Regions from separate parts of the Streptomyces sp. NPDC005925 genome, predicted to be linked through region 1. Evidence: riboswitches for the same ligand, from Rfam matches in the RefSeq annotation. Region 1 holds a riboswitch; each other region holds the start of a gene.

The links. A riboswitch is a leader RNA that binds a small molecule or an ion and turns the genes downstream of it on or off. The one in region 1 is predicted to bind cyclic di-AMP.
Region 2: linked by a shared signal. The riboswitch ahead of ABZ354_RS23305 (M23 family metallopeptidase) and the one ahead of ABZ354_RS26430 (transglycosylase SLT domain-containing protein) in region 1 are both predicted to bind cyclic di-AMP.
Region 3: linked by a shared signal. The riboswitch ahead of ABZ354_RS18455 (LysM peptidoglycan-binding domain-containing M23 family metallopeptidase) and the one ahead of ABZ354_RS26430 (transglycosylase SLT domain-containing protein) in region 1 are both predicted to bind cyclic di-AMP.

What each region holds. Positions count from the first base shown of each region.
Region 1 is NZ_JBEXVL010000036.1:9,394-19,942, reverse strand. Features, by position in the region: gene ABZ354_RS26445 (M56 family metallopeptidase) at 1-745, opposite strand, end outside; gene fahA (fumarylacetoacetase) at 1,025-2,269, opposite strand; gene ABZ354_RS26435 (HAD family hydrolase) at 2,925-3,815, shown strand; gene ABZ354_RS26430 (transglycosylase SLT domain-containing protein) at 3,877-4,338, opposite strand; cyclic di-AMP (ydaO/yuaA leader) riboswitch at 4,343-4,506, opposite strand; gene ABZ354_RS26425 (polyprenyl synthetase family protein) at 5,140-6,150, shown strand; gene ABZ354_RS26420 (DUF2092 domain-containing protein) at 6,541-7,797, shown strand; gene ABZ354_RS26415 (NAD(P)H-dependent oxidoreductase) at 7,900-8,490, opposite strand; gene ABZ354_RS26410 (tetratricopeptide repeat protein) at 8,734-10,410, shown strand; gene ABZ354_RS26405 (glycosyltransferase) at 10,523-10,549, shown strand, end outside.
Region 2 is NZ_JBEXVL010000025.1:49,624-60,172, forward strand. Features, by position in the region: gene ABZ354_RS23285 (GTP-binding protein) at 1-507, shown strand, start outside; gene ABZ354_RS23290 (DNA topoisomerase IV subunit A) at 691-3,144, opposite strand; gene ABZ354_RS23295 (pitrilysin family protein) at 3,460-4,839, shown strand; gene ABZ354_RS23300 (pitrilysin family protein) at 4,836-6,224, shown strand; cyclic di-AMP (ydaO/yuaA leader) riboswitch at 6,450-6,615, shown strand; gene ABZ354_RS23305 (M23 family metallopeptidase) at 6,628-7,404, shown strand; gene ABZ354_RS23310 (HPr family phosphocarrier protein) at 7,534-7,815, opposite strand; gene ABZ354_RS23315 (GNAT family N-acetyltransferase) at 7,970-10,549, shown strand, end outside.
Region 3 is NZ_JBEXVL010000014.1:91,867-102,415, reverse strand. Features, by position in the region: gene ABZ354_RS18490 (DUF742 domain-containing protein) at 1-286, opposite strand, end outside; gene ABZ354_RS18485 (roadblock/LC7 domain-containing protein) at 289-723, opposite strand; gene ABZ354_RS18480 (ATP-binding protein) at 819-2,825, opposite strand; gene ABZ354_RS18475 (MBL fold metallo-hydrolase) at 3,421-4,611, opposite strand; gene ABZ354_RS18470 (Glu/Leu/Phe/Val dehydrogenase dimerization domain-containing protein) at 4,866-6,047, shown strand; partial or broken gene ABZ354_RS18465 (TetR family transcriptional regulator C-terminal domain-containing protein) at 6,099-6,647, shown strand; gene ABZ354_RS18460 (SGNH/GDSL hydrolase family protein) at 6,711-7,496, opposite strand; gene ABZ354_RS18455 (LysM peptidoglycan-binding domain-containing M23 family metallopeptidase) at 7,780-8,700, opposite strand; cyclic di-AMP (ydaO/yuaA leader) riboswitch at 8,705-8,869, opposite strand; gene ABZ354_RS18450 (tyrosine-protein phosphatase) at 9,336-10,133, shown strand; gene ABZ354_RS18445 (DUF6126 family protein) at 10,168-10,287, opposite strand; gene ABZ354_RS18440 (XRE family transcriptional regulator) at 10,284-10,549, opposite strand, start outside.

The DNA of each region.
Region 1 (10,549 bases):
CGATCAGGGCCAGGGCCGTGGTCAGGTGGCCGCAGCGGCGGGAGGCGGTGTCGTCGGCGGCCAGTTCGACGAGGCGGTGGGTCTGGTCGCAGAAGTGGGCGAACAGCGGCACGCGCGGGAAGCCGGTGGCGAGCGCGCTCGACAGGTGCAGGAGCCAGTCGTGCCGGGCGCGGGCGTGGCCGCGTTCGTGTGTCAGGACGGCGTCGAGCTGGTGGTCGGTGAGCCGGTGCAGGGCACCGGTCGTGACGACCAGCTGGGGGCGGCTGCCCGGCATCCACCAGGCGTCGGGGTACTCGTCCTCCAGGACCAGCACGGGGCCGCGGGCCGGGGGCAGCCCGGCGGGCAGCTCGGGGGCGCGCTCGCGCAGCCGCGCCCGGGCCTGCGCGCGGCAGCGGCGGGCCTCTGCCAGTTCGCGGGCGAGCATCGCGGTCGTCCACGCGGCACCGCTCGCCAGCAGCAGGACGAGGGCGACGGTCCAGGGCGGCGCGGCGGACAGGCTGTACGCGGCGGTCACCGCGGGCGGGGCAGGGGCGAAGAGCTGGGTCCGGACGGTTTCGAAGACGGCGGCGGCGCCGAGTGCCAGGGCCGTCAGACAGCACAGCAGGAGGGTGGCGACCAGGCATTGCCACACCCACAGCCCGACCACGGGCTCCCGCTCGGGCCAGGCGGCCCGGGTCAGCAGGCGCGGGACCGGCACGGCGGCGGTCAGGGCGACGACGCTCAGCAGGAGCAGGCAGACGGTCATGCCACGGGCTCCGGTTCCTGTGCGGAAGAAGTGCGGCTCGGGACGTGCGGCTCGGGACCGTGCGGGCCGGAACGTACGAACGGAACGGGCGACTTCGGCTCTGCGCCTGTCGCCCGTGCGCCCTTCGTACGCGGACCCTGAACGTGCGCCTTCGAGGGTGCGGCCTCGGGTCGCGTCCCGTCCGTCCCGTGCGCACCGCCCGACGCCAGTATGACGGCGCCGGGCGGTGCGAGACAGGTATCGGGGGCGATCCGCGCGGGAAGGGCCCCGGATTGTTCACTACGGCACGTCGCGCCCCGTGACGCCCCCGGCGATACGCCCGGTGACCTCGCCCAGTCCGACCCGGACGCCGTCCGGTCCCGGCGCCCACGCCGTCATGGTCACGACGTCCCCGTCCTCCAGGAACGTCCGCTTCCCGTCGGGGAGTTCCAGCGCCTCGCGGCCGTTCCACGTCAGCTCCAGCAGCGAGCCGCGCTGACCGGCCTCCGGGCCGCTGACGGTGCCCGAGCCGTACAGGTCGCCGGTGCGCAGGGACGCGCCGTTGACGGTCATGTGGGCCAACTGCTGCGCGGCCGTCCAGTACATGGTGGAGAAGGGCGGCTCGGAGACGGTGTGACCGTTGACCGCGACGGAGATGCGCAGGTCGTAGCCGCCGGGTTCGTCGTCGGCGTCGTCCAGGTAGGGCAGCAGCTCGTGGGTGCGCGGCGGGGGCGCCACACGGGCCGCGTCCAGGGCGTCCAGCGGGGTGATCCACGCGGAGACGGAGGTGGCGAAGGACTTGCCGAGGAACGGGCCGAGCGGGACGTACTCCCAGGCCTGGAGGTCGCGCGCGGACCAGTCGTTCAGCAGGCACAGCCCGAAGACGTGGTCGCGGAAGCCGCCGAGCGCGACGGGGCTGCCCAGCTCGGTCGGCACGCCGACCACGAAGCCGACCTCCGCCTCGATGTCCAGGCGCACGGACGGCCCGAAGACCGGCGCCGGATCGGTGGGCGCCTTGCGCTGCCCCGAGGGCCGTACGACGTCCGTGCCCGACACGACGACCGTGCCGGAGCGGCCGTGGTAGCCGATGGGCAGGTGCTTCCAGTTCGGGGTGAGGGAGTCCTCGGCGTCGGGGCGGAAGATCCGGCCGACGTTGCGGGCGTGGTTCTCGGAGGCGTAGAAGTCGACGTAGTCCGCGACCTCGAAAGGCAGGTGCAGGGTGACGTCGGACAGCGGGTGGAACAGCGGCTCCAGGGCCTGACGGTACGAGGGGACCGTCACCCACGCCGTCACCGCGCGCCGTACGTCCGACCAGGCGGTGCGGCCGGCGGCCATCAGCGGGTTCAGGGTCGGCCGCGCGAGCAGGGAGGCGTACGGCGAACCGAGCGCCCGCGCCGCCGCGCCCACGTCGAGGACGTGGTCGCCGAGCCGGACTCCCACGGTCCGCTCCTCGGAGCCGGAGCCGGAGCCGGAGAGTGAGAAGACGCCGTACGGAAGATTGTGCGGGCCGAAGGGGTCGCCCTCGGGTACATCGAACGGGGGCATGGGGTGCTGCCTCGCTTTCGTGTGCGCCAGGTGCTCCACGTGTCGTGGGACCGCGCCACACGTTACGGCCGGTCTGTCGCACTGGGGCAGAGGCCCCGGTCCACGGGGCGGCGTGGACAGCGCCACCGGCTACCCCGCCACGGCCTTCCCCGCCACGGCCTTCCCCGCCACGGCCTTGACCGCCACGGCCTGGTCCGTCCCCGCCCAGAACCGGTCAGCCCGAGCCGGTCGGCCAGAACCGGTCGGCCAGAACCGGTCGGCCCGAGCCGGTCGGCCCGAGCCGGTCGCGCCGAACCGGTCAGCCCGGTATCGGGCGGTCAGTCCGGATGGTGAGAGGTGAGAACCGGGCAGCCCCAACCGGGTAGTCGGGGCCGGGCGGTCGGGGCCGGGCACCCGCAACCGGGCAGTCGGCACAGGGAGGTCGACACCGGGCAGTCGGCACCGGGCGGTCGGGGCCAGGCAGTCGGAACTGGGCGGTCCGGTCCGGGCGGTCTGGTCTCGATTCGGGCCGGTCACGTCGCGAAACGGGCGGCGCGGTGACCGGCGGCGCTCAGAAACGGCTGGCCGGGGTCACAACGGGGTCAGAAACAGGACCGGAAACGGCGGGTGGGAATCCGTGGTGGGGCCACGGCGTCCGGGTCCGTATTCTCGGGTCATGCCCGCACCCCTCGCGTACTCACTCATCGCCACAGACCTGGACGGAACGCTTCTGCGTGGTGACGACACCCTCTCCGACCGCTCCCACGCCGCGCTCGCGCGGGCGGCGGAGGCCGGCGCCCGGCACCTCGTCGTGACCGGACGTCCGGCACCCCGGGTGCGGCCGCTGCTGGTCGACCTCGGCGGTACGGGGCTCGCGGTGTGCGGGCAGGGCGCGCAGGTCTACGACGCCGCCGAGGACCGCCTGCTGTGGTCGGTCACCCTGGACCGGGAACTGGCCGTGACGGCGCTCGGCAAGGTCGAGGCCGAGGTGGGCGAGGTGTTCGTGGCCGTCGACCAGGACGGCGTGGACGGGCTCACGCTGATCGAGCCGGGTTACCTGATGCCGCACCCGACCCTGCCGGCGGTGCGGGTGCGGCGGCGCGCCGACCTGTGGGGGGCGCCGATCAGCAAGGTGCTGCTGCGCCATCCGGGCCTGTCCGACGACGAGTTGGCGGCGGCGGCGCGCGGAGTGATCGGCTCCCTGGCGACAGTGACCGTGTCGGGTCCGGGAACCGTGGAGCTCCAGCCGTGCGGCATCACCAAGGCGACCGGTCTGGCGCTGGCCGCCGAGTACCTGGGCCTGCGTCCCGAGCGGACGATCGCCTTCGGGGACATGCCCAACGACATCCCGATGTTCGACTGGGCCGCGCACGGCGTCGCCATGGCCAACGCGCACCCCGAACTGAGGGCGGTCGCGGACGAGGTCACCCTGTCGAACGAGGACGACGGCGTGGCCGCCGTCCTCGAGCGGCTGTTCCCCGCGGTCCCGGGGCCGGCCGGAGCGGTACCGGGGCCCCGGCCGGCGTGGGAACCGCGGTGGGTACCGAGACCCCGGCCGGCCCGCTGAGCCACCCGGAGAACGGGCCTCAGTGCGCGCCGGACGGGCCTCGGGCCGCGCCGGACGGGCCTCAGTACGCGCCGAAGACGTTGTCGATCGACCCGTACCGCTGGGCGGCGTAGTTGCAGGCGGCGGTGATGTTCGCGACCGGGTCGTACGGATCGGACGACGTGCCGGGCACGTGGTACTCCTGGAAGGTCGGGTCGATGACCTGGAGCAGGCCCTTGGAGGGCGTGCCGGCGGCGGCGTTGGAGTCCCAGTTGTTGATGGCGTCCGGGTTGCCGGAGGACTCCCGCATGATGTTGCGCTGGATGCCGTCGTAGGAGCCGGGGATGCCGTTCTCCGCCATGACGGCGAGGGACTCGCGGATCCAGCCGTCGAGGTTGTCCGGGTACGACGCCGAGCTGGCCGCCGAGGGCGGGGCGGCGGGCGTGGCTGCGGACGCGGTGCCCGCGCCGATCAGCGGGAACGCGAGCACGGCGGCACCGGTGCCGGCGACGGCGAGCTTGCGGGCGAGGGTGAATGCAGGCATGACGAATTCCTCTCCTACGCCTGCGGGGTGAGCTGTCGGGTTCGGGCGGGAGGTGCCCGGCCGGGCCCTGGCGGGCACGGCTTCACCCCGAGCCGTTCCGGTCTGGTGACCGGCCCGGCGACTTACCTGGGTCCCCCGCTCCTGCCGTGCGAGTGGCTCGTCGTTGGTGGGTGCGGGCGGTGGCAGGATTCGGCGTCCGCCCGACTGGCCCGGAACGTATGCGAGGGCACATGTCGGGAACAAGTGACGGGATCACATAACGTCCTGTTTGACCTTGGTGTGGTGCGTATGAGGCACTTGATCCTTTGTATCCGCCCAGGCTCAACTCGGGTGCGCGGGGCGGGACGTGGGGGTTCGGGGAGTGAGGTGCCGCATGCGGGGGATGCGTGACTCAACTCACGGTCGTTCAGCGCGAGGGGCATTTGGAGCTAAGGGGAATTGCGATGTCAAGTAAGGCAAATCGGGCATGGGTTCGGGAGGTCGTGCCGAGGGGTCGGGTGGGGGGCGATCCGCGCCGGGGCGGCTGGTCGTATGCCCCATTGGCGACCCTGATGTTCGATGTGAACTGATACGCATTACTTGATGGCGTTTTTTCCGATTCACTCTGAGTCGCACATGTCGGTCATGTCGTCGCCGGTCGAATGATCGAAAATCAGCGAGCTGCGGTCCGATGCCGGGTGGCCTGGACGGGTGGGCGCTGGCCGTGATCGAAACGTGACCGGATACGCTGACGCGGGTGAGGGCGCCGACCTATCGACAAACAGGCAATCGCCAGTAGGCACCAGCAGACAGGAGACCTTCGTGACCGTCGTGGGGCCGTTCGGGCTGAGCGTGCGGGACCAGGCTCTGGAAGCCGATGTCCAGGCCGGTTTGACGGCTGTCGAAGAAGGGTTGCTCGAGGCAACCAAGAGTGAGGTGCCCTTCATCACCGAGGCCGCCCAGCACCTGGTGCGGGCGGGCGGCAAGCGTTTCCGTCCGCTGCTCGTGATGCTGTCTTCGCAGTTCGGGGACCCGTACGCGCCGGGCATCGTGCCGTCGGCCGTCGTCGTCGAGCTGACCCATCTCGCCACGCTGTACCACGACGACGTCATGGACGAGGCCGACGTGCGGCGCGGCGTGCCCAGCGCGAACACCCGCTGGGGCAACTCGGTGGCCGTCCTGACCGGCGACTTCCTGTTCGCCCGCGCCTCACAGATCCTCGCCGACCTCGGGCCCGAGGCGGTCCGCGTGCAGGCCCTCGCGTTCGAGCGGCTGGTCACCGGGCAGATCCTGGAGACCGCCGGCCCGCAGGACGGTCGAGACCCGGTCGAGCACTACTTGGACGTGCTCGGAGGCAAGACGGGCTCCCTGGTGGCCGTCTCGTGCCGGTTCGGCGCGATGATGTCCGGCGCCGACGAGCGGGTCGTGGACGTCCTCACGCAGTACGGAGAGCGGCTCGGCGTCGCCTTCCAGCTCGCCGACGACGTGCTCGACATCGCGTCCGAGTCGACCGACTCCGGCAAGACCCCGGGCACCGATCTGCGCGAGGGCATCGCGACGCTTCCGGTGCTCCGGCTGCGGGAGCGCGCGGAGCGGCTGGGCCTGGCCGAGGACCTGGAGCTGTGCGAGCTGCTGGCCTCCGACCTGAGCGACGACACGCGCCACCAGCGGGCCCTGCGGGCGTTGCGTACGCACCCGGCGCTGGAGCAGGCCCGGCGCGACACCGTCCGGTACACGGAGGAGGCGCGCGCGGCGCTGGCCCCGCTGCGGGAGTGCGACGCGAAGACGGCGCTGATGCAGCTGTGCGACGCGGTGGTGCACCGGGCGGGCTGACCGCCGCCGCCCCGGCCCCGCACAGGGCGGGCCGACCCACCGAGCCCGTCGGCCCCAGCCCTGTGGACCCGTCGCCCGTGGACCAATCACCGTCCGCGCCGCCGAGGACCCCGACCCCGACCCGTACCCCTACTGGTCGGGGGAGCCCCGGGCCCGTCGTGTCATACCCCAGGCGTACGCGGAGTTGGGTCCCTGGGCTGACGCAACTCGGCGGTGGATTTGGTCAGATGGAGTCACGGACAACACCACGACTCACCGACCGGGTGAGAATGGCGGCCCGGGATGGGACCGACGCGAGTACCGTCGATCGCACGACACGTGCTCGACGCGTACGTGAAACGCGCGGACACGAGACGGACAGCCGCCGCCGACGACGGAGGTAAGGCACACATGGCACCGTACGCATCCGACGACATCAACGCCGCGGGGGCCGACGAGGCCGACGACCGGGGCACGGACCGCCGCAAGGCCACGCGGTACGTCGTCCCGGTCGCGGTGATGGGGCTGGCTGCCGCGACCATCGGGCTCGTGCCCGCGCTCGCCGACTCCGGTGACCCCGACCTTCCGAAGATCACCGCGCAGCAGCTCGTGGAGAAGATCGCCGAGTCGGACGTGCAGCAGGTGTCCGGCACCGTGAAGATCAGCACGGACCTGGGCCTGCCCGACCTCGGCGGGCTGGAGACCAGCCTGCTGCGGGACGCCGGCCGGCAGGGCGGCGAGAGCGGCTCGTCCGCCGACCCCACCGCGCGGCTCACCGAGCTGGCGAGCGGCACGCACACACTGCGCGTCGCCGCCGACGGCCCGGACCGCCACAAGGTGTCCCTCAGGGAGAACGGCGCCGAGTACAGCGTCATCCACAACGGCAAGGACGTCTGGGCCTACGACAGCGCGTCCCGCGAGGCCTATCACTCCACCGCCGAGGAGACCGACCGCGGCGAGCGGAAGGACGAGGGGCGGGGGGAGTTCCCGGCCACGCCGAAGGAGTTCGCCGAGCAGGCCCTGAAGGCCGCCGGGGACACCACGTCCGTGACCGTCGACGGCACCGCCCAGGTCGCCGGGCGGGACACGTACAAGCTGCTGATCGAGCCGAAGCAGTCCGGTTCCACGGTCGGTGCCATCAGCATCGCGGTGGACGCGAAGACCGGCATGCCGCTGAAGTTCACCCTCACCCCGTCGTCCGGCGGCGCTGCGGTCGTGGACGCGGGCTTCACCAAGGTCGACTTCGCCCGGCCGGCCGCGTCCGCCTTCGACTTCACGCCTCCCAAGGGTGCCAAGGTCACCGAGGACGACGCCAAGGACGCGCCGAAGCGCCACGGGGCGCCGGGCAGGCAGTCAGACAAGGAACGCGGCGGGCGTGACGGGCATGAAGGCGGCCCGGAGGTCATCGGCAAGGGCTGGAACTCGGTCGTCGTCCTCGACACCGGCGGCAAGGGCATGCCCACCGGTTCCGAGGCGGGTGGCGCCGGTGAGCGGGGCGCGTTCGGCGGCTTCCTCGACTCGCTCGGCGACAAGGTGAAGGGCGAGTTCGGCTCGGGCACGGTCTTCAGGACCCGCCTGGTCAACGCCCTGATCACCGACGACGGCAAGGCCTACGTGGGTACGGTCACGAAGGACGCGCTCGTGAAGGCGGCGAACTCGGAGCACTGAGCCCCGCGGGAATTCCGCGGACTGGAATCCCGCGGGCGCCGCCCGCCGTGGACGGTCTCGTACCGACCGTCCCGGCGGGCGGCGCCTTCCGTTTTCTCCGTTCTACTGCCGCGGGCTCTCGTAGGGGAAGCGGGCGAAGGGCGGGTCCTGCGCGAAGAACGTCTTCGCGCGCGCCAGTGCCTCCGTGTCGTGCAGGACGTCGCCCGGCTTGCTGCCGTTGCCGAGCAGGACACCGCCGAAGCGCATGCCCAGGTACGCCGCCGAGTTGTTCAGGGTGCCGATCAGCGGCCCGGCGACCTCGTGCTGCGTGTGCGCCTGCGCGGTGACGCCCCACAGGGTGCGGCCCGTCATGGTCGCCTTGAATGCGACGCCCGGCGTGCGCAGCCAGCCCGACCAGTGATCGAGGTAGCGCTTGGTGGGCGCGGACACGGCGTACCAGTACAGCGGCGAGACGATGACGAGGTCCGTCGCCGCGAGCGTGGCGTCGAGCAGCAGGGCGGTACTGCCCTCGGTGGGCCGGACGTGGTCGCTGTCGTGCCGCAGGTCCTCGAAGTCGGGCAGCGGATGCTCGCCGAGGTCGATCCATTCCTGCTCGACGTCGTCCGGCAGCTGTTCGGCGGCGGCGCGCGCGAGCAGCTCGGTGTTGCCGTCACTGCGACTGCTGCCCAGCACGAAGAGGAAGCGGCGGGTCATGGGAGCCCCCAGGGGAACGGAAATCAAGATGCGTATGCATTATATGCACACGCATCGAATGGCCCGGGCGGGCCGGGCCGGCCCCCGGTGTGCCGGCGGCCCGGCGTGGCGGGGTGCGGCGGGGCGGGGCTTGGGACGAGCCTGTGACACCTCGGTGACGCGGGAAGCGCGCGCGAGCGGAGAGACTCGGGGACAGGTGTACGGACGACCGGCGACTCCCCGGCGCACCAGAATGAGGGGACGATGTCTCGACTCAGCCGTGAGAAGCAGCGGGACCACCAGCGTGACGCGGACTCCGCGGCTCCCCGGACCCCGATCGACGTACGCGTACCGGTTCCCGTGCGGGCGGGGGGCGGGCTCGCGGGTGAGACCACGCCCGGTGCGTCGGTGGGCGGCATGCCGGTCGTTCCGGCCGAGGGCCAGGAGATTCAGCAGGCCGTCCTGAATTACCTCCACGTCATGGCCGTGACCTCCGGCCACCCGGTCCTCGCCACGATCCACGACGACCGCATGGGGTACGTGATCCCGCTGCGCGTCGATCTGGACGGTTCGAGCCACCTGACGGGGGACCCGGCGCCGACGCGGCCCGGGGAGTCGTCCGCGCCGCAGCCCGCGCCGCAGCCCGCGCCGCCGTCGGCGCCGCCGTCGGCGCCGCCGTCGGCTGTGCCGGGTGACGCGCCGGGGGTGCCGCCCGTCCCGGCTCCTGACCGGCGCACCCACGCGCTGCGGTCCGTCGGGGAGGCGGTGAGGGAGCCGGCGCCGACCTTTCCGATGCGGGCGGTGCCGGAGCCGGGGACGGAGTCGGCTGAGGGGCACCGGCAGCCGGCCGCGCCGCCGCCCCCGGCCCGCTCACCCGCCGAACCGGAGTCCGAGACGCCCCGCCCCCACCAGGATCCGGCCCCCACCTTCCGCCTCCGGCCCCTGCCGCGGTGGGCCGCCGATCAGCGGGCGGACGCCGCCGGGCAGGACCAGGACGTGTACGCCTCCACAGGCACGCCGCCGGGGACGGTCGCCGCCCCGACGGGAGTGTTCGGCCCGCCGCCCCGGATGGACCCCGTACCGGACCCCACCCGCACGCCGGGTCCCATCGGTACGCCGGACCCCACTCGTACGCCGGGTCCCATCGGTACGCCGGACCCCACTCGTACGCCGGGTCCCATCGGTACGCCGGACCCCGCCCGCACGCCCGACCCCACCCGTACGCGGGACTCCATCCGTACGCCCGACCCCACCCGTACGCCGGAACATGCCCAGGCGGCCCAGGGGCCGCCGGCGCCGACGCGGCCCGCGCCCACGGCGCCCGTCTTCCGCCCCGTCCCCACCCCCGACCTGGCGCTGGCGGCGCGCATCGGCCCCGGTCCCCAGCCCACCCCACCCCGGGGTTTCGACGCGGTGGCGGAGGCGGTGCTCGGGGACGAGCCGCTTACCGCGCCGGGCGACGACACCGTGCCCGCGCTGCTCGCCGGGCCGATGGGACGGATCAACGACGCCGTACGGGGCGGTCGTACGGAGGAGGCGGCGCGGCTGGCCGAGGAGACGGTCGCCGAGGCGTCCAGGACGCTGGGCGGGGAACACCCCGAGGTGCTGCGGCTGCAGGAACTCACGGCGTACATCGCGTACTTGGCCGGGGAGCCGTACCGGGCCCTGCGCCTGTCCCTCGACCTGGCGGGCGTGCACCGCCGCCGGGGCGACGCGGAGGCCGCGTACGGCAATGTGCAGAGCGCGGCGACCGCCTGGCGTGCCGTACGCGACCCGGCGCAGGGCCTGGAGCTGGGCCGCGAGCTGATCGACCTGTGGACCGGTCTCGCGGCGGGGGGCGGTCCGGCGGCCGAGGAGATCGACCAGCTGGAGCCCGTCCGCTCACGCATGATCCGTCTGGCGGACCGGGCAGAACGGGCGGCCCGGTCCGAGCGGGGTTAGGCGCGGGTTCCGCCGGGGCCGGCGGGATCGGGCAGGCCGGTGAGCGGGGCCACCGGACGACCTGTCATTCTGTGCGCCCTGACTGACCATCAACTCGGGAGAACAAGCACCCATGCGTTCAAGACTCCTCACCGCCACG
Region 2 (10,549 bases), on a different contig from region 1:
GTCTCCGAGGTGCCCCTCGACCCGCGCCGGCTCATCGCGTTCCTCGACAGCCGCCCCGAAGGGCTGTACCGGATCAAGGGGTACGTCGACTTCGGCGCGTCCGACCGCAGGAACCGGTACGCCGTGCATGCCGTCGGCCGGTTCCTGCGGTTCTACCCGGAGCCGTGGCCCGCCGCCGAGGACCGTCTCACCCGGCTCGTCCTCATCGGCTCCGGCATCGACGCGACCGCCCTGCGCACGGAGCTCGACGCCTGCCGCAGTGACGCCCCGCACACCGCCGACGAACACGGCATGTGGGGCGTGCTGCGCTACGTGCAGGATCCGGAGGGGCAGGACCCCGACGCACCGTGTCCGGACGTGGCCGATCCGGACGGGCGGGGCTTCGACATGGAGGAAGCCGGCCCGGAGCCGTCCCGGCGGGCGCGGCCGGGTGAGGGGCTCCGGCCCGGGCCGGCCCGGACGGCGCCGTCCGGCGGATGCGGGCGGGGCGGGCCCGCCGCCTCATAGGGCCTGTCGTGTGGAGCACCCCGGCGTCACGGGGTCCGGCACGCACCTCTGCCGCGCTGTCGTCGGTGGCCGACGCTCCGCGTCGACGCCCTCCTCCGCCTTGCAGCCGCACGCACCAGACCCCGCTCGGGTCGGCCGCAGAGCACCGCGTCTTACAGCCGGCCTGATCCCAAACGACAGACCCTAGATCGCCCCCGCCACCACCCACACCGTCTTCGGCAGGGACACGCCCGAGCCGTCGCGCCGGGGGTCCATGTCCGGGAGCTCGGCCGGGGTGCCGTTCTTCTGCGCGGCCCGAGCCGGCACCGCGCCCGCCCAGGCCACGGACAGGCAGTCCTCGCCCTTCAGGAACCGCTGGCAGCGCACACCGCCCGTGGCGCGGCCCTTGCGCGGGAACTGGTCGAACGGGGTCAGCTTCGCCGTCGTCTGCACGGAGTCGTCCAGCGTGCCGCGCGAGCCCGCGACCGTGAACACCACGGCGTCCACCGCGGGGTCGACGGCGGTGAAGGTGATGACCTTCGCGCCCTCGGCGAGCTTGACGCCCGCCACACCGCCGGCCGGCCTGCCCTGCGGGCGGACCTGCGAGGCCTGGAAGCGCAGCAACTGCGCGTCGTCCGTGATGAAGACCAAATCCTCCTCGCCGGTACGCAGCTCCACCGCGCCGACGATCCGGTCACCGTCCTTGAGCCCGATGACCTCCAACTCGTCCTTGTTGGCCGGATAGTCGGGCACCACGCGCTTGACGACGCCCTGCTCCGTGCCGATGGCGAGGCCAGGCGACGACTCGTCCAGCGTGGTCAGGCAGATCACCGTCTCGTCGTCCTCCAGGGACACGAACTCGGCGATCGGCGCGCCACCCGAGAGATTCGGTGTCGGCATCTCCTGCGGGAGCTGCGGCAGGTCGACCACGTTCAGTCGCAGCAGGCGGCCCGCCGACGTGACCACGCCCACCTCGCCGCGGGCCGTGGCCGGCACGGCCGAGACGATCACGTCGTGCTTGACGCGCTTGGCCTTCGCGTCCTCCTGGAACGGCTCGCTGTTCACCGTGCGGGCCAGCAGACCCGTCGAGGACAGCAGCACCCGGCACGGGTCGTCCGCGACCTGCAGCGGCACGGCGGCCGGGACACCCGCCGACTCCAGCAGCAGCGTGCGCCGATCGGTGCCGAACTTCTTGCCGACGCTCGCCAGTTCCGCCGAGACCAGCTTGCGCAGCTCGGCGTCCGAGTCGAGGATCCGGGTCAGCTCCTCGATCTCCGTGGTCAGCCGGTCCTTCTCCGCCTCCAGCTCGATGCGGTCGAACCGGGTGAGCCGGCGCAGCGGCGTGTCGAGGATGTACTGCGTCTGCACGTCGCTCAGCGAGAAACGGTCCATCAGGCGCTGCTTGGCCTCGGCGGAGTTGTCGCTGGAGCGGATCAGCCGGATGACCTCGTCGATGTCGACCAGGGCCGTCAGCAGGCCCTCGACCAGGTGCAGCCGGTCGCGCTTCTTGCCGCGGCGGAACTCCGAGCGCCGCCGGACGACGTTGAAGCGGTGGTCGAGATAGACCTCCAGCAGCTCCTTGAGGCCGAGTGTGAGGGGCTGTCCGTCCACCAGGGCGACATTGTTGATGCCGAAGGACTCCTCCATCGGCGTCAGCTTGTACAGCTGCTCCAGGACCGCCTCCGGCACGAAGCCGTTCTTGATCTCGATGACCAGGCGCAGGCCGTGCAGGCGGTCGGTGAGGTCCTTGACGTCGGCGATGCCCTGCAGCTTCTTCGAACCGACGAGGTCCTTGATCTTGGCGATGACCTTCTCGGGACCGACCGTGAACGGCAGCTCCGTGACGACGAGGCCCTTGCGGCGCGGCGTCACGTCCTCCACGGTGACCGTCGCGCGGATCTTGAACGTGCCGCGGCCGTTCTCGTAGGCGTCGCGGATGCCGGACAGGCCGACGACGCGGCCGCCGGTGGGCAGGTCGGGGCCCGGGACGTGCTTCATCAGGGCGTCGAGATCCGCGTTCGGGTGGCGGATCAGGTGGCGGGCTGCGGCGACGACCTCGCGCAGGTTGTGGGGCGGCATGTTCGTGGCCATGCCGACCGCGATGCCCGAGGCGCCGTTGACCAGGAGGTTCGGGAAGGCGGCGGGCAGGGCCACCGGCTCCCGCTCCTGGCCGTCGTAGTTCGGTGCGAAGTCGACGGTGTCCTCGTCGATGGACTCCGTCATCAGGCTGGCGGCCTCGGCCATCCGGCACTCGGTGTACCGCATGGCGGCCGGCGGGTCGTCGTTGCCCAGCGAGCCGAAGTTGCCGTGGCCGTCGACCAGCGGCACCCGCATGGAGAACGGCTGCGCCATGCGCACCAGCGCGTCGTAGATCGACGCGTCGCCGTGCGGGTGCAGCTTGCCCATGACCTCGCCGACGACGCGGGCGCACTTCACGTAGCCCCGCTCGGGGCGCAGCCCCATCTCGTTCATCTGGTAGACGATGCGACGGTGCACCGGCTTGAGGCCGTCGCGGGCGTCAGGCAGAGCACGGGAGTAGATGACCGAGTACGCGTACTCGAGGAAGGAGCCCTGCATCTCGTCGACGACGTCGATGTCGAGGATCTTCTCCTCGTACGAGTCGTCGGGCGGCGGGGTCTTCGTACTACGGCGGGCCATCGCTGCCGGCTCCTTGCTGAAGCAGTGAACGAACGGATCTGACGCGGACCATTGTGGACCGGGGCACTGACAGCGACCGACCGGGACCCGAGAGGGTGGTGCCCGGCCCGGCGCTGCCCGCAGGTTACGCCCTCGCACGGCGCGAGCCCCTTCCCCCTGCGGGCGGACGGCATTCCCGCCGGGGGCCGCCGGCTGTCTCGCTGTGGGCGTACAGCGCCGCGGGAACTTCGCGAAGCCCGCGCACGCTTGCATACAGTGGCGGGACCGGCAGCATCCGGCGGTTTCCCTGTAGTTTCCGCGATCGAAGGGACGTACATGCCCATGGGTCACACGGCCACAGCCCAGGCAGGCTCCGGCGGCCTGACAGCGACCGAGCACCGCCTGGCCAACGGCCTGCGCGTGGTGCTCTCCGAGGACCACCTGACCCCGGTCGCCGCGGTGTGCCTCTGGTACGACGTCGGCTCGCGCCACGAGGTCAAGGGCCGCACCGGCCTGGCTCACCTTTTCGAGCACCTGATGTTCCAGGGCTCCGCCCAGGTCACGGGCAACGGTCACTTCGAACTGGTGCAGGGCGCGGGCGGCTCGCTCAACGGCACCACCAGCTTCGAGCGGACCAACTACTTCGAGACGATGCCCGCCCACCAGCTGGAGCTCGCTCTCTGGCTGGAGGCCGACCGCATGGGCTCCCTGCTCGCCGCCCTGGACGACGAGTCGATGGAGAACCAGCGGGACGTCGTCAAGAACGAGCGCCGCCAGCGCTACGACAACGTCCCCTACGGCACGGCGTTCGAGAAGCTGACCGCCCTCGCCTACCCGGAGGGCCACCCCTACCACCACACCCCGATCGGCTCCATGGCCGACCTGGACGCGGCGACACTGGAGGACGCACGCGCGTTCTTCCGTACGTACTACGCGCCCAACAACGCCGTGCTCTCCGTGGTCGGCGACATCGACCCCGGACAGACGCTCGCCTGGATCGAGAAGTACTTCGGCTCCATCCCCGGGCACGACGGCAAGCCCGCCCCGCGCGACGGCACGCTGCCGGACGTCATCGGCGAGCAGCTGCGCGAGGTCGTGGAGGAGGAGGTTCCCGCGCGTGCCCTGATGGCGGCCTACCGTCTGCCGCAGGACGGCACGCGCGCGTGCGACGCGGCCGACCTGGCACTGACCGTCCTCGGCGGCGGCGAGTCCTCCCGCCTGTACAACCGGCTGGTGCGCCGGGACCGTACGGCCGTCGCGGCCGGCTTCGGTCTGCTGCGGCTCGCCGGGGCGCCCTCCCTGGGCTGGCTGGACGTCAAGACGTCGGGCGACGTCGAGGTGCCGGTCATCGAGACGGCGATCGACGAGGAGCTCGCCCGGTTCGCGGAGGAGGGCCCCACGGCCGAGGAGATGGAGCGCGCCCAGGCCCAGTTGGAGCGCGAGTGGCTGGACCGCCTGGGCACGGTCGCGGGCCGCGCCGACGAACTGTGCCGGTACGCCGTCCTGTTCGGCGACCCGCAGCTCGCCCTCACCGCCGTGCAGCGCGTGCTCGAGGTGACCGCCGAGGAGGTCCAGGAGGTCGCCAAGGCCCGCCTGCGACCCGACAACCGAGCGGTGCTCGTGTACGAGCCGACCGGGCCCGGGACCGAAGCGGGCGCCGACGCGACGACCGACGCGAGTGACGCCACCGACGAGAACGAGGAGGCGGCCAAGTGACCGACCTGGCCCCCATGGACTTCCACCCCCGTCCGCAGGGCGGCGAGCCCAGGCCCTGGGCGTTCCCCGCACCCGAGCGCGGCACGCTCGGCAACGGCCTCACCCTGCTTCGCTGCCACCGCCCCGGCCAGCAGGTCGTCGCCGTAGAGGTGCTCCTGGACGCGCCCCTGGAGGCGGAGCCCGCCGGACTGGACGGCGTCGCGACGATCATGGCGCGGGCCTTCTCCGAGGGCACCGACAAGCACTCCGCCGAGGACTTCGCCGCCGAGCTGGAGCGCTGCGGCGCCACCCTCGACGCGCACGCCGACCACCCCGGTGTGCGCCTCAGCCTGGAGGTGCCCGCCTCCCGCCTCGCCAAGGGACTCGGGCTGCTCGCCGACGCCCTCCGGGCGCCCGCGTTCGCCGACAGCGAGGTCGAGCGGCTCGTCCGCAACCGCCTGGACGAGATCCCGCACGAGCTGGCCAACCCCGCGCGGCGGGCGGCCAAGGAGCTCTCCAGAGAGCTGTTCCCGGCCGACTCGCGCGTGTCGCGCCCGCGCCAGGGCACCGAGGAGACGGTCGCCGCCGTCGACGCCGGGGCCGTGCGCGCCTTCTACGAGCGGCATGTGCGGCCGGCCACCGCCACGGCCGTGATCGTCGGCGACCTCACCGGCACCGACCTGGACGCCCTGCTCGGCGACACGCTCGGCGCGTGGACCGGCTCCCCGGCCGCCGCCCGTCCCGTGCCGCCGGTGACCGCCGACGACACCGGCCGCGTCGTCGTCGTGGACCGGCCCGGCGCCGTCCAGACGCAGCTGCTCATCGGCCGCGTCGGACCGGACCGGCACGCGCGCGTGTGGCCCGCGCAGGTCCTCGGCACGTACTGCCTGGGCGGCACCCTCACCTCCCGCCTGGACCGCGTCCTGCGCGAGGAGAAGGGCTACACCTACGGTGTGCGGTCGTTCGCGCAGGTCCTGAGGTCCGCCCCGGACGGCTCGGGTGCCGCGATGCTCGCCATCAGCGGCTCCGTGGACACCGAGAGCACCGGCCCGGCCCTTCAGGACCTGTGGACGGTGCTGCGCACGCTCGCCGCGGAGGGCCTCACCGACGCCGAGCGTGACGTGGCGGTGCAGAACCTGGTGGGCGTGGCGCCGCTCAAGTACGAGACGGCGGCGGCCGTGGCGAGCACCCTGGCCGACCAGGTCGAGCAGCACCTGCCCGACGACTTCCAGGCCACGATGTACCGGCAGCTCGCCGCGACCGGCACCGTGGAGGCCACGGCGGCGGTCGTCAGCGCCTTCCCCGGGGACCGGCTGGTGACGATCCTCGTGGGCGACGCGGCCCGGATCAAGGAGCCCGTCGAGGCCCTCGGCATCGGCGAGGTCACGGTGGTCCCCGCCGAATAGCGAGCTGAACCGACAGGACGCCGGACCTCGCACGAACCGGGGGCCCTGGTGGCTGACCGGCCACCAGGGCCCCCGTATGCCGGAATTGGCGGGGATTGCGGGAGAGGCTGCCTGTCTGGCCTGTGGCATGCGCTACAAAAGCCGCCTTCGGTTTGGGGATCGAAAGATGTCCCGTTTAGCGTCGTCCGGTCTGTCCGTCAGGCAGTGCGCCGCACCCGCGGCACCGGACAGTCATCGCCGAGTCCCCCTACGGCGCGAGCCGGGGGAGCCGGGGACCCACCATCAGTCCCTGGGGTGAATCGGACGCCCGCGCGTGCCGCGAGGGGGTCCGTAGGAGACCTTCCTGCTCCGAACCCGTCAGCTAACCCGGTAGGCGAGAGGGAAGGAAAGGACAAGCCTGTACATGGCGTTCACGCGCGCCACCGGGAAGCACCGTCGTCCCAGCCGAATGCATCGCTCCACCGCCCGCGCGGCGGGCGTGGCGGCCCTCGCCGCCACCGGCGTCGTCGGCACCCTCGCGGCCCCGGCGCTCGCCGCCGAGCCCGCCGCCGAGCAGACCGGTCTCACCCCGGTCGTCACTATCGGCGATTCGGTCGCCGACGAGATCGAGGCCCAGGTCGCCGCCCAGCAGCGGGCCGCCGACCTGGCCGAGGCGGAGCGCAAAGCCGTCGAGGCCGCCCGCGAGAAGGCGGCGAAGGCAGCCGAGGAGGCCGCCGAACGGGCCCGCGCGGCCAAGGAGCGGGCCGCCCGCGCGGCCGAGCGCAAGCGCCTGAACACCTACGTCGCCCCGGTCGCGGGTTCGTACGTCTCCACCGGTTACCGGAGCGGAGGCGCCGTCTGGTCCTCCGGCAGCCACACCGGCATCGACTTCCACGCCGCCGGCGGCACACCCGTCCAGGCCGTGGGCCCGGGCACCGTCGTCGAGGCCGGCTGGGGCGGCGCGTACGGCAACCAGGTCGTGATCCGTATGAACGACGGCACGTACACCCAGTACGGCCACCTGTCCTCCGTCGAAGTCTCCGTCGGCCGGCAGGTCACTCCGGGAACGCCGATCGGCCTGTCCGGCGCGACCGGCAACGTCACCGGCCCCCACCTGCACTTCGAGGCGCGCACCGGCCAGGAGTACGGCTCCGACATCGACCCCGTCGCCTACCTCCGCTCGCACGGCGTGCACGTCTGAGACGCCACAGGCTCCACGAGCGCCCGGGGGCCCACGAGCGCCCGCTCCGGGGCGGTGCGCCGCGAACGGCTGACGCCGGAGCCGCGCCCGCGGGAAGGGGGCACGGCTCCGCGCGATGCCGTTCGATGGTCAGACGGTCTCGGGAAGCTCCTCGAGACCCTCGGCGACCAGCTTCGCCAGCCGGTCCAGGGCGACGTCGGCGCCCTCGGCGTCACAGGTGAGGACGACCTCGTCACCGCCCTGGGCGCCAAGACTCAGCACGGCCAGCATGGACCTCGCGTTGACGGGGTCGCCCCCGGCCTTGGCGATCGTCACCGGGACGCCCGAGGCCGTGGCGGCCCGGACGAAGACGGAGGCGGGGCGGGCGTGGAGACCCTCGGCCCAGCCGACGTTGACGCGGCGCTCAGCCATGTGATGCTGCCCTTCAGATGAACCAGGGGTGTCCAGCCGGATTTCCGCACGGTGAAGCGTGCCCAGGGCGGCGCCATGTATGCAGCCCGCACGGCGGCCGTCCTCCACAGACTGCCTCGCGCCGTTGTCATACGCGAGCCGTACGCTGGGCCCCATGCAGACCCCGTCGGACCGGCACGACTATCCCGCGCACTGGGAGGCCGACGTGGTGCTGCGCGACGGGGGCACCGCGCGTGTCCGCCCCATCACCGCGCACGACGCCGAGCGCCTGGTCAGCTTCTACGAGCAGGTTTCCGACGAGTCGAAGTACTACCGCTTCTTCGCGCCCTACCCGCGCCTGTCGGCGAAGGACGTCCACCGCTTCACGCACCACGACTTCGTGGACCGGGTGGGGCTCGCGGCCACGGTGGGCGGCGAGTTCATCGCCACCGTGCGCTACGACCGGATCGGCGCCGACGGCACGCCCGCGTCCTCCCGCCCGTCGCCCGCCCCCGCCGCAGGACGCGTGGCGCCCGACCCCTCCGCGTCCGACGAGGCCGAGGTCGCTTTCCTCGTGCAGGACGCCCACCAGGGCCGCGGCGTCGCCTCCGCCCTGCTGGAACACATCGCGGCCGTCGCCCGCGAGCGCGGAATCCGCCGCTTCGCCGCCGAGGTGCTGCCCGCCAACAACAAAATGATCAAGGTGTTCACCGACGCGGGCTACACCCAGAAGCGCAGCTTCGAGGACGGCGTCGTCCGCCTGGAATTCGACCTCGAGCCCACCGACCGCTCCCTCGCCGTGCAGTACGCGCGCGAGCACCGCGCCGAGGCGAGGTCCGTGCAACGGCTGCTGACGCCCGGCTCGGTCGCCGTCATCGGCGTCGGCCGCACCCCCGGCGGGGTGGGCCGCAGCGTCCTGGGCAACATCCGGGACGGCGACTTCACCGGCCGCCTGTACGCCGTGAACCGGGCGCTGCCAGAAGGGCAGAAGGACATCGACGGCGTGCCCGCCCACCGCTCGGTGGGGGACATCGGGGAACCGGTCGACCTCGCCGTCGTCGCCGTACCCTCCGAGCAGGTGCCCCAGGTCGTCACGGAGTGCGGCGAGCACGGCGTGCGAGGACTCGTCGTGATCACCGCCGGGTACGCCGAGAGCGGCCCCGAGGGCCGGGAGCGCCAGCGCGAACTGGTGCGGCACGCGCGCGCGTACGGCATGCGGATCATCGGGCCGAACGCCTTCGGGATCATCAACACCTCCGAGCGGGTCCGGCTCAACGCCTCCCTCGCCCCCGAGATGCCGAGGCCCGGCCGGATCGGCCTGTTCGCCCAGTCCGGCGCCATCGGCATCGCCCTGCTGTCCCGGCTGCACCGGCGCGGCGGCGGCGTCACCGGTGTCACGGGCGTGTCGACGTTCGTCTCCTCCGGCAACCGCGCCGACGTCTCGGGCAACGACGTCCTGCAGTACTGGTACGACGACCCCGACACCGACGTCGTCCTCATGTACCTGGAGTCGATCGGCAACCCCCGCAAGTTCACCCGTCTCGCCCGGCGCACGGCCGCGGCGAAGCCGCTCGTCGTCGTCCAGGGCGCCCGGCACGGCGGCGCGGCCCCGCCCGGCCACGCCGTACGCGCCACCCGGCTGCCGCACGCCACGGTGTCGGCGCTGCTGCGCCAGGCCGGCGTGATCCGCGTCGACACGATCACCGAGCTCGTCGACGCGGGCCTGCTGCTCGCCCGCCAGCCCCTGCCGACCGGCCCGCGCGTGGCCGTCCTCGGCAACTCCGAATCGCTCGGCCTCCTCACCTACGACGCCTGCCTCGCCGAGGGCCTGCACCCGCAGCCGCCCCTGGACCTGACGACCGGCGCCACCCCGGAGGACTTCCGCGCGGCGCTGTCCCGGGCGCTCGCCGACGACACGTCCGACGCGGTCGTCGTGACCGCGATCCCCACGGTCGGCGAGGACCGCGCGGGAGACGCGGCGCTGGCCGAGGCCCTGCGCTCGGCCGCGGAGACGGTCCCGTCCAAGCCGGTGCTCGTCGTGCACGTGGAGCTGGGCGGGCTCGCGAACGCCCTGTCGGCCGCGGCCGGCACAGCACCCCGGGCCGCCACCGGCACCCCACGCGGCACCCAGCCACCACCCCCGGGCGATCATGCACCCCCGGCCGCCCACCCACCCCCGGGCGGCCATCCGGCGAAGGCCGGCCGCCCGGCGACGGCCGAGCACCCCGCCGGGCCACGCCCCTCCACGGCGGCCCGGCCACCTGCCACGTCCGGCCCCGTCCCCCCACCTGCCATGTCCGGCCCGCCCGCGCCTGCCACGTTCGGTCCGGCCTCACCCGCCACGTCCGGTCCGGCCGCGCCCGCCACCGGCGGACCCGCCGCCCCCGCCGCGGGCGCCCCCGCTGCCCTCATCCCCGCCTACCCCGCCGCCGAGCGGGCGGTACGCGCCCTGGCCGAGGCCGTCCGGTACGCGCAGTGGCGGCGGGACGCGGCCGACCCCGGCAGGGTGCCCGAGTTCGAGGACATCGACGAGAAGGCCGCCGCCGAACGGATCGACGGCCTCCTCGCACGCGGCCAGGGCCTCACACTCGGCACGGACGAGACCCGCGAGCTGCTGAGCACCTACGGCATCCACGTCCAGCGCGCCCTGCCCGCCCCCACGCCCGACGAGGCCGCCGCTGCCGCCCGCACACTCGGCTATCCCGTCGCCCTCAAGGCCACCGCCCCGCACCTGCGGCACCGCGCCGACCTCGGC
Region 3 (10,549 bases), on a different contig from region 1:
TGAGCGCGCCGCAGTCCAGGAGGTCCGCGAGCAGCACTTTGGTGACGGCCGCCGGCAGCCCGAGGCGGGCGGCGGTCTCGGCGACGGAAACCGGCACGCGGCACAGGGTGAGGACCTGTGTGTACTCCGGGCCGAGACAGCCGAGGGGGGTGACGCCGGTGGTCATCACCTGCGACAGCAGGTCGAGCGGGACGCTCGGCCGGGTGCGTCCGTTGCTGATCGTGAAGGGGCGCACCAGTCGTCCGGCCGCGTCGTCGAGCCAGGGCCCGTCGCCGACCGCCACCACGCTCAAGACCTCAGCGCCGGCGATTCGACGGCGTGCTGCCGGGGAGCGGTCACGAGGTAGGGGCGGACGCTCTTGACGAGCATGGCCATCTCGTAGCCGAGGGCGGCGGCGTCGGCCTCGCGGTCGGCGAGTACGGCGAGGCAGGTGCCGGATCCGGCGGTGGTGACGAACAGCATCGTCGAGGCGAGTTCCACGACGATCTGCCGTACGTCGCCGTTGTCACCGAAGCGGACTCCGGCGCTGCGGCCCAGGGAGTACAGCCCGGATGCCAGGGCCGCCATGTGGTCGGCGCTGTCGGCGTCGAGGCCGTGCACGGACTTCACCAGCCCGTCGCAGGACAGCAGGACCGCGCTGGACGTGTGCGGGACCCGCTGCACGAGGCCGCTCATCAGCCAGTCGAGATCGGACACCTGACCGGTGGGCGCATCGCTCGCCATGGTGGATCGACTCCTTGGGGTACGAAGGTCCGCGGGCGAGCCGGAGACGGACGTGGGGGTGGGGAGGGGGGTGGGAGTGGGGACGGGGGTCGTGGTCATCCGGCTGTGCTGCTCCTGTCGGGCCGGGCGGTGTGGTCGGTGCGGGACAGGGGCCCGCCGTCGTCGTGGATGCCGTGCGCGTGGACGGCGTCGCCCGCGTTGCCGGCCGCGAGGGTCGTGCTGACGGCCGGGCGGACGAACGGGGCGGGCTCGTCACGGAGCGGTTCCTGGTGCGCGTACGGGTACGGCGTCGCCGTGCGGCCGGGGTCGACGCCGTACGCGCCGGTGTCGAGGCGCTGTTCGGACTCGGCGCGACCGATGCCGCGCTGGAACGCGGCCATGAGGCCCGGGTCGTGGCCCACGGTGTCGTCGCTGTCCTGCCGCTGCCGGGGCGGGGGGCCGCCGCGCAGCTGGGGTGCGAGGTGTTCCTGGGCGCGGCGGCGGGGCAGGTGGGGCTTGTCCATGGCGCCGCGCGCGGTTCCGGCGTACGGGGTGTCCGGGTGCTCGGCCGGGGTCTGCCGGTCGTCGGGCCGGGCGCCGGGGGCGGCCTCGGTGGGGCGGGGGCGGTGGGCGCCGCGCACGGGCAGCGGCGGCGGCACGTCCGGTGCCGGCGTGGTGTGCGGTGCGTGGGGCAGGCCGGTGCCGGGCGGGACGTCGTGGTCGTCGTACCGCGACGGCGTGTACGGCACGCCTGGCCCCGGCGCTCCGTACGCCTCGGGTGCCGCGTACGGCGGCACGTCGGCGGTGTACTGCGGTACGTCTTCGGTGACGTCGAGCCCGGATCCGCCGTACCAGGCGCCCTGCACGGCCGGCGGCAGCTCCTGCGTCGCCGGTACGGCTCCGGCGGTGACCGGGGCCGGGCCCAGCAGTTCCTGCGGCACGACGAGGACGGCCTGGACGCCGCCGTAGATGTTGGACTGCAGGCGCACGGTGATGCCGTGCCGCCGGGCGAGCTGGGAGACGACGTACAGGCCGATGCGGCCGTCGGAGAGGAGGCCGGCGACGTTGACCTGGTCCGGGTCGGCCAGCAGGGCGTTCATCCGGCTGCGCTCCTCGGCCGGCATGCCCAGGCCGCGGTCCTCGATCTCGACGGCGAGTCCGGAGGTGACGAAACCGGCGCGGAGCAGGACAGGGGTGTGCGGGGCGGAGAACACGGTGGCGTTCTCGACGAGTTCGGCCAGCAGGTGGATGACGTCGGCGACGGCGTGGCCGCGCAGGTCCCCGTCGAGCGGCGGGACGAGCCGTACCCGGGAGTACTGCTCGACCTCGGCGATCGCCGAGCGCAGCACCTCGATCATGGGGACGGGGTTGCTCCACTGCCGCCGGGAGACGGCGCCGCCGAGCACGGCGAGATTCTCGGCGTGGCGGCGGATGCGGGTGGCGAGGTGGTCGACGTGGAAGAGGCCCTTGAGCAGGTCGGGGTCCTCGATCTCGTTCTCCAGCTCGTCCAGCGCGGAGATCTCTCGGTGCACGAGGGACTGCAGCCGCCGGGCGAGGTTGACGAAGACCTCCAGCTTCTGTTCGCTGCCCGTCTGGCTGGAGAGCTGGGCCGCCTGGACGACGGCGCTGACGGCGGCGTCGTGCGCGTGGTCGAGGTCGGCTGCGAGAAGCTCGAAGTCGTCGGCGTGCTCGGGCGGTCCGGCGGGCGGTGTGCGCCGGGGCGGCGGGCCGTCGCCGCGCCGCAATTGCTCCAGGAGCGCGTGCAGTTCGGCCTCGCCGCGCGCGGTGCTGCGGCGCAGGTCGGCGACGCGGTCGCGGACGGTGCGGGCGGCCCGGTCGGCGGCGACGGCGCCGGTGAGGACGCCGGCGACGGTGACCGAGAACGCGCCGGCGAGTACGGCCCACAGGGCGGGCGAGGGCCCGGCGCCGGTGGAGCGGACGGTGAACAGGACGGCGGCGCAGCCGCTGAGGGCGACGGCGACGGGCGGGAGCACGGCCATGCGCATCAGTTGGTGGCGTATGCCGGCTCCGGGCAGTGCGGGGGTGGTGCGAACGACCGGTCGTCCGTGCCGCCCGCCCTCACGGCGGTCGGCGCGTCCGGCCGGTGCGCGGAGGTGAGACATCCGTGTCCTCGTACTGTCCGTCGGTTGGGGGCCCGGCGATCCGGGCGGCACGCGGTCTGAGCGATCCGCCGTGCCTCGTCGCGGTGTCGTCGGACAGGCCTGTGCAATCGGCCCTGAGTCGCCCAACGGACACTCACCGTAGTCGCCAATGGTTCACGTGAAGTGGGCAGTTGACAAACTTGTACGGCGATCGTCCTGCTCCGGTATGAGTCCTCGCACGAATGACCTAATTAACCCTTCGAGTGCTCGCTCACAAACAGACACAGAGGAATCTGACCTGGTCAATGGCGATCAGGAGCGGACGGTCCGGGTTCGGGCGTCGCAAGCCGTGGTCTTGCCGCTGCCGCTGGTCCCCGCCGCATCCCGACCTCGGACATGCGCAAAGAGGCTCTCCGTACCTCGTGACTGCTCCGCCCGGGCCGCCCGGTGATGTCACGGGCAGTACACGGCGGGGGCGTGAGGCGGCGCGGGCGGCTGTGGGCGGCCTGTGGCACCGAGCGGGGTGCCGTCGCGCGGGCGCGCGGAAGCGGCCCGGCCGCGCAGACGGCGGCCGGGCCGCTCACTGTTCAAGGGGCTCGCCGGGTGCCGCTCCGCGTCAGCGCTCGCCCGCGAGGTCGAGGCCGGGCCGGTCGGCCAGGGTGTCGTCCCGGTGGCCGGGCTCGCGCCAGGGGTGGGCGATCGGCGCGGAGACCGCCCGCCACCACGGGTCCACGGGGAGTCCGCCGCCCGGCTCGAAGGGCTCGCCGGGGCGGGGCAGCGCGACGGCCTGCCCGGCCGTGTCCGCGGCGTCCTTCGTCCACTCCCCCGGCTCCGCCCAGGCGTGCGGGGCGAGGTTGAAGGTGCCCCAGTGGATGGGCAGCAGCACCCCCGACGGACGGCCGCCCTGAAGGTCGAGGTGGGCGCGGACGCCCTCCTCCGGCGTCATGTGGATGTCCGGCCAGAACGCGCTGTACGCGCCGATCTGGATCATCGTCGCGTCGAACGGGCCGTGCGCGGCGCCGATGTCCCGGAAACCCTCGAAGTATCCGGTGTCGCCGCTGTGGTAGATCCGGTGCCGTTCCCCCGCGACGGCCCAGGACGCCCACAGCGTGTGCTGGAAGTTGCGGAGGCCGCGGCCGCAGAAGTGGCGGGCCGGGGTGGCCGTCAGGGTGAGCCCGCCGACGCGCGTCGACTCGTGCCAGTCCAGCTCGCGCAGCCGGTCCGCCGACACGCCCCAGCGTTCCAGGTGGGCGCCGACGCCCAGCGGCACGGCGAACACGGTGTCCGTGCCTGCCAGTGCCCTGATCGTCGGCATGTCCAGGTGGTCGTAGTGGTCGTGGGAGATCACGACGACGTCAACCGGGCCGAGCGCGGTCAGCGGCAGGGGTACGGGGTGCAGCCGCCGGGGTCCGGCGAAGGGGAAGGGGGAGCAGCGCTCGCCCCACACCGGGTCGAACAGCACGCGCTGTCCGTCGATCTCCGCGAGCACGCTGGAGTGGCCGATCCATGTCAGCCGCAGTCCGGTCGCGGGCGCCTCGGCGAGGTCGGCGGCCGTCGTGGGGTGGAGCGGGACCGTGCCGCGGGGCGAGCGGCGGGGCCGGGCTTCCCTGTCGAAGTAGACCTTCGCGAAGGAGCCGGCCGAGCCGGACGGGCGGGTCCTGGCCGTGCCGCCGGGGTTCTGGAAGACACCGTCCGCGAAGTGCGGCGATCTGCGGATGCGCGCCATGCGCTCGCCGCTCGGGTCCGCGCCGAACGCCGCGGGCCGCAGCGCGCGGAGCCCGGATCCCGGGTTACGGAAACCGGCCACAGTACCTCCAGGTGGAGTCGGTCAGACATCCATTATGGGCAGCCCCACCGGCACCGCCGGGCCCGCAGGACGCATTCCGGCCCGGACGCCTCACCGGTCGGCCTCCGCGCCCGCGCGGCCCGGCCCGGCCGCGGTGCGAAAAAGCCCTTGTCACCGCACGTTGACAGGGTCGCCGATCCCCGACGATGCTGACCCGCGGTTCAGTGGGCCACCCCCGGACCGCTTCTCCCGCCCGGCCGCTGTCAGGAGACCCCGTGACCAGCCCGCTGCTGTCCCTCACCTGGACCGACCACATCACCGGTCGCCGTGGCTTCCTGGTCGTGGACCGGCTGGTGCGCGGGGTGGCCAGTGGCGGGCTGCGGATGCGCGAGGGCTGCACGGCGCAGGAGGTCGCCGGGCTCGCCCGCGGCATGTCCATGAAGGAGGCGCTGCACTACGACCCCGCGCGGCGGTACGTGCCGCTGGGCGGCGCCAAGGGCGGCATCGACTGCGACCCGCGGGACCCTCGGGCGTACGGGCTGCTGGTGCGGTTCCTGCGGGCGGTGCGGCCCTATGTCGCATGCTGTTGGACCACGGGTGAGGACCTGGGGCTCGGCCAGGAGATGGTGGACCGGGCGGTCGTCGAGGCGGGGCTCGTGTCGTCGGTCCAGGCGGTGTACCCGTTGCTCGACGACGAGACCGCGGCCCGGCGCCGGCTCGCCAGCGCCTTCGCTCTCGAGGTGGACGGCATCGGACTGCCCGAGCTGGTCGGCGGCTGCGGCGTCGCCGAGGCCACGCTCACGGCCCTGGACCGGGCAGGCGTGCCGCACGCCGGGACGCGCGTCGCGCTGCAGGGGTTCGGCACCATGGGCGGCGCCACGGCCCGTTTCCTGGCGCGGGCGGGTCTGACGGTGGTGGCGGTGGCCGACGTCAAGGGCACGATCGTCAACCCGGACGGTCTCGACGTGGAGGCGCTGCTCGACGCGCGGGACGCCCACGGCGGCGTGGACCGCGGGGCGCTGGGGCCACGCGACCGCGAACTGCCGCCGGACGCGTGGCTGTCCGCCGACGCCGAGGTACTGGTGCCGGCGGCCGTGTCGTACGCCGTCGACGTCTCCAACGAGGCGCGGATCACCGCCCGTCTGGTGGTCGAGGCGGCCAACATGCCGGTCCTGCCGGAGGCGGAGGCGGTGCTGGCGGCGCGCGGGGTGATGGTGCTGCCGGACGTGGTCGTGAACTCCGCGACCAACGCCTGGTGGTGGTGGACGCTGTTCGGGGACGTCGACGCCGACCCGGACGAGGCGTTCGCCCACGTACGGGGCTCGATGCGGGCGCTGACGGACGGGGTGCTGAGCCGCGCGGCGGCCGGTGGGACAACGCCGCGAGCCGCCGCCCACGCCGTGGCGGAAGAGCGCCTGTCGGACATTTCCGAGCGGTTCGGCTGGTACCGCTCGTAGGGTGACACCGTGGTGAGGGTGCGATCGGGTGCCGCCGAGCGGCGCGCCGAGATGGCGCGGGCCACCGTCGAGCCGATCGAGGCGCGGGGCGTGGTCGCCGTCCGGATCGCCGATGTGGCTGCCGCACCAGGGGTGAGCAACGCGCTCGTGCTGTACCACTCCTCCTCCAGGGACAAGCTGGTCGCCGCCGCCTTCGCACATGCCGCCCAGGACGACCTCGCCCGGCTGCGCGGATTGCTCGGGCGCCGTACGACGGCGCTGCGCCGGCTGCGGGACGCGGTGCGGTGGTACGCGCCGACGGGTGGCGGCTGTGGATCGAGGGGTGGGCGGCGGCGCTGCGCGAGCCCGTGCCGCAGGGTCTGACCGGGCGGCCTCGACCGGCAGGGGAAGGCGGCGATCGCCGGGGTCGTCGCGGAGGGTGTGACGGCGGGTGAGTTCCGCCGCGCCGGGCCCGCCGACGCGGCGCTGCGTCTGACCGCGCTCCTCGACGGGCTCGCCGTGCAGCTGACGTCCTACCCGGGCGCGCTGTCACCGGCCCGGGCCCGGGAGCCGGCCGACGCGGCCCTGGCCCGCGAACGGGGCCTCACCCGCGCGGAGTTGGTGGCGGCGGGGCACTGCTCCCCGCCGCCCAGCCTCCCCGCCGCTGCTTCCGCTCCTGGCGCCTCAGGCGACGGCGGCGATGCGCATCCTGATGTCGTCCGGCGACAGCGCGCCCTTGGCGGTCACATGGTCCCCCGAGGACTCGCCGCGCAGCCGGCGCCCGATCCACGGCACCAGGTACTCGCGCGCCCACTGCACGTCGTCGCGCCGCACCTCGAACGTGCCGCGCGACGGCAGCGGCGGCCAGGGCTGGTCGGGGTCGGCGGGGACCTCCAGGCCGAGGACCTGACCCGCGCGGAGCGCCACGCGCGTGTGCCCCTCCGGGGAGAGGTGCAGCCGGTCGGCGTCCCACGCCCTGCGGTCCTGGAGGGTCTTGAGGGACCACAGGTCGAGCACGGGACAGCCGTACCGGTCGGCGACGGCACGCACATGGCCGTTGTAGGTGGCGATCTTCCCGCGCAGGTGCTTCAGCACGGGCATGGTCCGGGTGTCGAAGCCGGTCGTCACCATCACGGTGCCCGCTGCGGCCGTCAGAGCGGCGACGGCCCTCTCGAACCTCTCGGCCACCTCGTCGGGGTCGGTGCCGGGCCGCAGGATGTCGTTGCCGCCGGCACAGAACGAGACGAGGTCCGGGGCGAGTCGCGCCGTTCGGGGAAGCTGGTCCGCAACGATCTGGTCGAGCAGTTTGCCGCGCACGGCGAGGTTGGTGTACCGGAAGTCGCCCTCGGGCCGCCGGTCCGCGAGCAGTACCGCGAACCTGTCCGCCCAGCCGACGAACGACCCGTCGGGGCCCGGGTCGCCCACGCCCTCGGTGAAGCTGTCCCCCACCGCCACGTACGACCCGATCACTGATCTGCTGTCATTCTTCGAATCGTCTGCCACGTCGGCCCATGATTCACCTTCGCATGAGGCTTACGCGAGCGTAGGAAAGGGGTGACGGGCGGTGAGATGAGCCACCTCGAGTGTTCGTCGACCCGGGAACGAGCGCGGGAATGGGCGAGGAGCCGCGCCGCGGGCGCGGCCGCCCGGGTACGCCGAAGGCCGGACCCCGGGGATCGGGAGTCCGGCCTTCGGCTGCGTGTCAGGCGAGTGGTCGCGCCGGGTGCCGTACGGGCCGGTGCGCCAAGTGGTGTCAGGCGCCGGAGGCGCCGTGCGAGCGCAGGTACGCCATCGGGTCCACGTCCGAGCCGTAGTCCGGCGTGGTGCGGATCTCGAAGTGCAGGTGCGGTCCGGTGGAGTTGCCGGTCGTGCCGGAGAGACCGACCTGCTGGCCTGCGGTCACGGTCTGGCCGGCCGAGACGGACAGCGAGGACAGGTGGGCGTACTGGGCGTAGTGGCCGTCGCCGAGCTTGATGACGACCTGATTGCCGTACGCGCCGCCCCAGCCCGCGGAGACGACGGTGCCCGCGCCGACGGACTTCAGGGCGGTGCCGGTCGGGACGACGAAGTCGACGCCGGTGTGGTAGCCGCTGGACCACATGCCGCCGGGGACCTTGTAGGCGGTGCCGACGCCGGCGCCGGACACGGGCAGCACGAAGCCGGAGCCGGAGGGCTGCGCGGCGGGCGTCGTGCTCCGGCCCGACGAGGGCGCGGCGGTCTTCGCGGACTTCGACGACTTCGACGACTTCAAGGCCGACGAGGACTTCGCCGACGGCTCGGCCGTGCTCGTCGCGGCCTTCTTGCCGATGGCGAGCTTGAGGCCGGGGTGGATCAGCGACGGGTCGTCGCCGATGGTGGCGCGGTTGTCCCGGTACAGCTTCTTCCAGCCGCCGCTGACGTTCTGCTCGTCGGCGATCTTCGACAGGAAGTCGCCGCCCTTCACCGTGTAGACGCGCGGGGCGGAGTTCTTCGCGGTGTCCTTGCCGGCGGGCTTGTGCTGCGCCTCCGGAAGGGACTGGACGGCCTTTTCGGAAACCTGCTGCGCGGGGGCGGCGTGAGCGCCGGTGGCCCCGAGAAGCGGAATGGCAAGTGCGGCGCCGCCGGTTCCGGCGACGGCGATGGACCGGGTGAAACGCGGTGACTTCGTACGGCGGTGCTTACCCTTCGCGGGCATGGCGAATTCCTCTCCGGCGCCTACGAGGTGAGCTGTCGGGTTCGGACTGGAGATGCCCGGCCGCGGTGTGCGCGGCTTCACCCCGAGCCTGTGTCCGGAGACCGGAACAGGCGGTTGTACCTGTGGGTCCCCCGCTCCTGCCGTACACGGGTCGAAGTGTGTGCGGGCTTCCGGACGGCGGCAGGATTAGGCGTCCGTCCGGATCGGTGGCGAACGTAAGCGACCGGATGGCTGAGAAACAAGCCTGGGTTTGTCCGCGAACGCGCTTTTGTGCGGGCGATCAGGGTTATGCCCGTCACCGAGCGTGGAACAGGATCTTTCGCGCTTCTTCAATCCCCAGGTAACGCGGTTGAATTACGTGAACATGGCGACAGCGGATCGTCACGATTATGACGCTGCTCACGCCCCACACCCCATCCCCCTTACTATCGGGGCACGTTACGCACAAACGACCAATTCGGACCAATGACTCATAGAGGTGGATAGGCTACCGATCAAAAACTATGTCCGATTTCATTTGTTACAGCGCAAGTTGAGTCACTACGTCCCTCTCATATTGTCCGGCAGGCGTGTCGTATCGTCGGCGTGTGCCCGTCGGTGAGCCGCGCCGGCGGGGCCGAGTGTGAGGAGTCCACGTGACGCAGCAGGTCCCGTCGACCGAGCCCGAGCTGGCCGGAGTGCGCAACTTCCGTGACGTCGGCGGATTGCCGACCGTGGACGGCCGCCGGGTGCGGTACGGCGTGCTGTTCCGCAGCGGTCACCTCGCGCACGCGACAGAGGACGACGCCGCCTTCCTCGCCTCCCTCGGCCTGCACACGATCTTCGACTTCCGCAACGCGGCCGACCAGAAGCTGGAGGGCCCGGACGTCGCGCTGCCGGGCGTCCGCAATGTGAACCTGCCGCTGAGCGACCCGGCCGACGGCGCCGAGTTCTGGAAGATGGTGCGGGACGGCGACCTCGAGCAGCTGCGCGCGGTCCTCTCGGACGGCAGGGGCGCCGCCCGGATGATCGACTCGTACCGGACGGTCATCACGGAGCGCACCGCGGAGCACTCGCGGGTGCTGCACTCGCTCGCCGAGGACAGCCTCCCCGCGCTGATGCACTGCGCGGCCGGAAAGGACCGCGCGGGCCTGTCCATAGCCGTGACCCTGCTCGCCCTGGGCGTCGAGCGGGACGCGATAGCCGAGGACTACCTGAAGTCGAACGCCAAGCACCGCCGCTACAAGGTGCGCCGCAGCGCCACGTCCGCCTCGGCCTACTCCCCCGAGGTCATGGAGCTGCTCGACCCCCTGTTCGACGCGCGCGCCGAGTACCTCGCGGCGGCCTTCGACACGATCCAGGACACCTGGGGCGGCGTCCCGGCCTACCTCGAGAACGGGCTCGGCGTCACCCCCGAGATCCGCGAGCGGCTGCGCGAACGCCTGCTGGACTGACGTACGCCCCGAGGCCGGCGCCGCGCTCCGCGCCCTACTGCGCGCCGACCTCGAACAGCAGCCACACGAAGGCCGCGAAGACGTGCCCCACGGCGATGTAGATGATCAGCCGGACCCACAGGGCGCGCGGGAACTTGTCCTCGATGTCGCTCATGACGTGCCTCCGGTGAACGGGCCCAGGCACAGCGAGGCCGTGGGGCTCTGCAGCAGGGTGTGGACGAAGAGGAGCTCGACCTCGTCCGGGCCGCCCGCGGCGATGCGGTGCGGGGTCAGCGAGTCGAAGTGCGCGCTGTCGCCCGGCTCGAGCCGGTGCAGGGTGTCGCCGAGACGGAGCCGCAGCCTGCCCTTGAGCACGTACAGCCACTCCTCACCGGGGTGGACGCGCACCACGTCGCCCTGCGCGCCGTACGGGACAC